Regions from separate parts of the Mesorhizobium sp. WSM4906 genome, predicted to be linked through region 2. Evidence: predicted binding sites of a transcription regulator. Region 2 holds the regulator's gene; the other holds the start of a gene.
What was found. The regulator HrcA, encoded in region 2, represses chaperone genes, less so after heat shock. The targets are predictions, from matches to a motif close to GTTAGCACTCNCNNNNNGNGAGTGCTAAC.
Positions count from the first base shown of each region.

Region 1 (2,460 bases), 2.6 Mb from region 2:
CGACGATGGTGGTGTTCTCCTTGGAGATTGACACCTTCTTGGCGCGGCCGAGCATGTTGAGGCCGACATTCTCGAGCTTGATGCCGAGGTCTTCCGAGATGACCTGGCCACCGGTGAGGATGGCGATGTCTTCCAGCATGGCCTTGCGGCGGTCACCGAAGCCCGGAGCCTTGACGGCGGCGATCTTCAGGCCGCCGCGCAGCTTGTTGACGACCAGCGTGGCCAGAGCCTCGCCTTCGACATCTTCCGAGATGATGAGCAGCGGCTTCGAGGTCTGAACGACGGCTTCCAGGACCGGCAGCATGGCCTGCAGGTTGGAGAGCTTCTTCTCGTGCAGCAGGATGTAGGCGTCTTCCAGATCGGCGACCATCTTGTCGGCGTTGGTGACGAAGTAGGGCGAGAGGTAGCCGCGGTCGAACTGCATGCCTTCGACGACTTCCAGCTCGGTGTCGGCGGTCTTGGCTTCCTCGACGGTGATGACGCCTTCGTTGCCGACCTTCTGCATCGCTTCCGCGATCATCTTGCCGACCGACTCGTCGCCATTGGCCGAGATCGTGCCGACCTGGGCGACTTCCTCGGAGGTCTTGATCTTCTTGGAGGCCTTGCCGAGGGCGGTGACGACTTCACCGACGGCGAGGTCGATGCCGCGCTTCAGGTCCATCGGGTTCATGCCGGCGGCAACAGCCTTGTTGCCTTCCTGGACGATGGCCTGGGCGAGAACGGTCGCGGTGGTCGTGCCGTCGCCGGCGATGTCGTTGGTCTTCGAGGCGACCTCGCGCACCATCTGCGCGCCCATGTTCTCGAACTTGTCCTCGAGCTCGATCTCCTTGGCGACGGTGACGCCGTCCTTGGTGATGCGCGGGGCGCCGAACGACTTGTCGATGACGACGTTGCGGCCCTTCGGGCCGAGGGTCACCTTCACCGCGTCGGCGAGGATGTTGACGCCGCGCAGCATGCGCTCACGGGCATCGCGGGAGAATTTTACGTCTTTTGCAGCCATAGTTAGCTCCTGACAGGGGCTCGGACAGAGCCCGAAAACTCAGTTGATGGAGAGGCCGATATTCAGCCGATGATGCCCATGATGTCGGATTCCTTCATGATCAGAAGGTCCTCGCCATTGAGCTTGACTTCAGTGCCCGACCACTTGCCGAACAGCACACGATCGCCGGCCTTGACGTCGAGCGGCACGAGCTTGCCGCTTTCGTCGCGAGCGCCGGAGCCGACGGCGATGATCTCGCCTTCCTGCGGCTTCTCCTTCGCCGTATCCGGGATGATGATCCCGCCGGCGGTCTTGGATTCGGATTCGACCCGGCGGACGACCACGCGGTCATGAAGCGGGCGGAACTTGGACTTTGCCATGTTGTCTTCCTCGAATGAGAACGGTGAGAACTGTTCCTCCATCCGGCGAGGCCGCCGGATATATGAGTTAGCACTCACCTATGGCGAGTGCTAACGTGGCGCTGAAATAGGCTGGCGCCTTGCCAGAGTCAAGGCGCGCGGGAAGGGGCAATGGCGCGAAATTTTTCTGCGCATGACGCGATGCCGAAAAAGGCGGATCGCGGGTGGGTATCAAAACAGAAGCGCCGTGTTTCGCCGGCAAACAGCGGCGAAGCACGGCGCGATGCGAATGACGGGCGGACCGGAGCGGGATAAGTCCGCGTTAGATGTTCATGCCGCCGGACACCTCGATGCGCTGGGCGTTGACCCAGCGATTGTCCTCCGACACCAGCGCTGCGCTGGTGCGGCTGGGCTTAGGCCTGTTCCAGGCGCCAAAACTCCGCTACGCCGAGGATATCGAGGCCGGCCGGCTGGTCGAGGTGCTTCCCGATTTCCCGCCGACGCCGACGCCGATCTCGGTGCTCTATCCGCGCAGCCGGCAGCTCTCGCCGCGGGTGAGGGTGTTCGTGGACTGGCTGGTGGAGATTCTGGGGCCGAAGCTGGAGGCTGGGTGAGCCAGCCAAGCGCGGCGAGAGGGACAGCGCCCACCTCGGTCGTCATCCTAGGGCGGAGCAAGGAGCGAAGCGACGCGCGCAGACCCTAGGATCCATGCCGTGACGCTAAGGCATTGCAACGGTTACAGAATTCTGCACTGTTGCACTCTACAGCAAGGGTCACGGCATGGATACTCGGGTCAAGCCCGAGTATGACGACGATTCTACAAAAACAACCTCAGCTGCGCATGGATGATCGAGCGGTAGTCCTCGATCGTGCGCCGTCCCTCGTCTTCGTCCTGGGTCAGCGCCAGCCGCACGACGCCGCCGGCGAGCTGGAAGATGAGGAAGACTATGCGTGCGAAAGCCTCGCGCCGCTCCGGCTCGATCAGCGGGCCGACATGATCGCAGAACATCTCCGCCTGTCGCCTCGTTTCGGCGATGTCGAGATTCTTGAGCGCCTTGTCGGCCTGGATCGCGTTCTGCAGGTCCTGGATCGCCGGATCTCCGGCGACGCGGCCGTGATAGT
Region 1 is NZ_CP121355.1:4,907,124-4,909,583, reverse strand. Features, by position in the region: gene groL (chaperonin GroEL) at 1-1,000, opposite strand, end outside; gene groES (co-chaperone GroES) at 1,063-1,359, opposite strand; partial or broken gene QAZ22_RS23570 (LysR substrate-binding domain-containing protein) at 1,743-1,952, shown strand; gene QAZ22_RS23565 (TetR/AcrR family transcriptional regulator) at 2,156-2,460, opposite strand, start outside.
Region 1: a site for HrcA is predicted at 1,426-1,454, ahead of groES (co-chaperone GroES). Genes of this name have one in related genera too.

Region 2 (2,460 bases):
TTCGGCGCGACGCGCACGACACGCGGATTGTCTATGCCGGAGGCAACCAGTTCCGCGGAAAAACCGGGCGGCACTATCGGCTTCGCGCCTTCGGGGCGGTCGGCCAGGCCGGGGGCATTCGATGCCAGCCTGCCGGTGCGGGGAGACGGCAGGTCGCGCGGCCTGATCAGGCGGCGCACGCCGGGCCGGTCGGCTTTCCAGTCGCCGAAAGCCTTTTCGCCTGTGAGCAACGGTCGGTCGGCCTGCTGCGCGAAGGCTCCGGAAGCCAGGAGCCAGACAATGCCTGCAAGGCCGGCGATCCGTATCATGCTGCTCTCCATGGTTTGCGCCGCCGTGTCGCAATCGGCTGAGGCCGCCTCGACGTCGTCATTCCAGGGCGAAGCAGGAGCGAAGCTCCGTCGCGGAGACCCTGGAATCCATTCCGTGACCTTAACCGTAGAGCGCTGCGGAGCAGAATTCTGCACCGTCGCAACACCTCCAAGTCACGGCATGGATCCTGGGGTCTGCGCTGCGTCGCTTCGCTCCTTGCTCCGCCCCAGGATGACGAAGCTAAAGGCGCCTCAGCCAATCTCCAAGGCAACCTGACAACGCAAGCACCAGCCGACCGATCAAATTTCCGTGCCAGGAAACTAGGATCGACAGGCGTTCCGAAAAGAGGGATGGCCCGATTTCTTGGCGGTTCCGGGCAGGTCAGCTCTCTTCGACATCCAGATCCTCGTCGAGCCGCTTTTCCAGCGCGACCAGATCGGCCGGCAGCGGCAGGCCCATGGCGCGCATTTCCCTGAGCTTCTCGCGCAGCTGTTCCTGCACCTCGTGCTCGTCCTGCGGCTGGTTCACCATTTGCTCGAGCAACAGGCTGATCTGGGCCTTGAACGATTCCAGCGCCATTTCCACCCTCCTTGCGGCGATCCCGCTCGCCTACCTCAGCATGCGCGAAATCAATTGGGCAGTGTAGTCGACCATAGGCACGATGCGGGCGTAGTTGAGCCGGGTCGGGCCGATGACGCCGAGCGCGCCGACGACGCGTGCGTCCTTGTCGCGATAGGGCGCGACCACGAGCGACGAGCCGGACAGCGAAAAGAGCTTGTTCTCCGAGCCGATGAAGATGCGCACGCCCGGACCTTCCTCGGCAAGGTCGAGGAGCTGCAGCAGGCCGTCCTGCGTTTCCAAATCCTCGAACAGATGGCGCAGCAATTCGAGGTCGGCCTGGGCGGTGACGTTCTCCAGAAGATTGGCGCGGCCGCGCACGATGAGGCGCGCCGGCAGGCCGCTTTCGGCGCCGGCCCAGACCGCGAGGCCCTTCTCGACCAGGTCCTGCGACAGCGTGTCGAGGGCCGCCCTCGTCTCGTCCTTGATGCGGGCGATCTCGACGCGCGCCTCGGCCAGCGTGCGGCCGCGAATATGGGCGTTGAGGAAGTTCGAGGCCTCGTGCAGCTGCGAGACGGTGATGCCGGCGGGCAGGTCGACGACGCGGTTCTCGACGTCGCCGCTCTGCGACACCATGACGGCAAGCGCCTTGGTGGGTTCGAGCTGGATGAACTCGATGTGCTTGAGCGCCACCTCGTTCTTGGCGGCGAGCACCAGGCCGGCGCCGCGCGACATGCCCGACAGCATCTGGCTGGCCTCGGTCAGCATATGCTCCAGCGTCGCGCCCGAGCCCGAGGCACGCACCTGCGCCTCGATGACGCGGCGCTCATCGTCGGACAGATCGCCGAGCTCCATGAAGGCGTCGACGAAGAAACGCAGGCCGGTCTGGGTCGGCAGCCGGCCGGCCGAGACGTGCGGAGCGTAGATAAGACCGAGATGCTCGAGGTCGCTCATCACGTTGCGGATGGTGGCCGGCGACAGCGACGAGGGCAGGATGCGCGACAGGCTGCGCGAGCCGACGGGCTCACCGTCGCGCAGATAGGAATCGACAATCCGCCTGAAGATGTCGCGCGAACGCATGTCGAGCGATTGAAGTACGGGCGATTGAAGCACCGGCGACTGCGACGCGGGATCGACTGCCTTGTTCATTCCAGTCAAAACCTCCTGTTAGAAGATATAGACTCCCGCCCCAATGGCAACCCGGCCCCCGTTTTCCTTTGCGCCCCGTTTTCCTTTGCGCGTAAGGCCGCATGCGTCTACAAGCCGCCGACGAATCCAAGAGAAGAGCAGAAAGAGCCTCTATGCGCCCCTCCAAACGCCAAGCCGATGAAATGCGCGCCATATCCTTCGAGCGCGGCGTCTCCAAGCATGCCGAAGGCTCGTGCCTGGTGAAGTTCGGCGACACGCATGTGCTGTGCACGGCGAGCCTTGAGGAAAAAGTGCCGGCCTGGATGCGCAATTCCGGCAAGGGCTGGGTGACGGCCGAATACGGCATGCTGCCGCGTTCGACCGGCGAGCGCATGCGGCGCGAGGCCTCCGCCGGCAAGCAGGGCGGCCGCACGCTGGAGATCCAGCGACTGATCGGCCGGAGCC
Region 2 is NZ_CP121355.1:820,158-822,617, forward strand. Features, by position in the region: gene QAZ22_RS03830 (sorbosone dehydrogenase family protein) at 1-308, opposite strand, end outside; gene QAZ22_RS03835 (hypothetical protein) at 691-888, opposite strand; gene hrcA (heat-inducible transcriptional repressor HrcA) at 919-2,016, opposite strand; gene rph (ribonuclease PH) at 2,169-2,460, shown strand, end outside.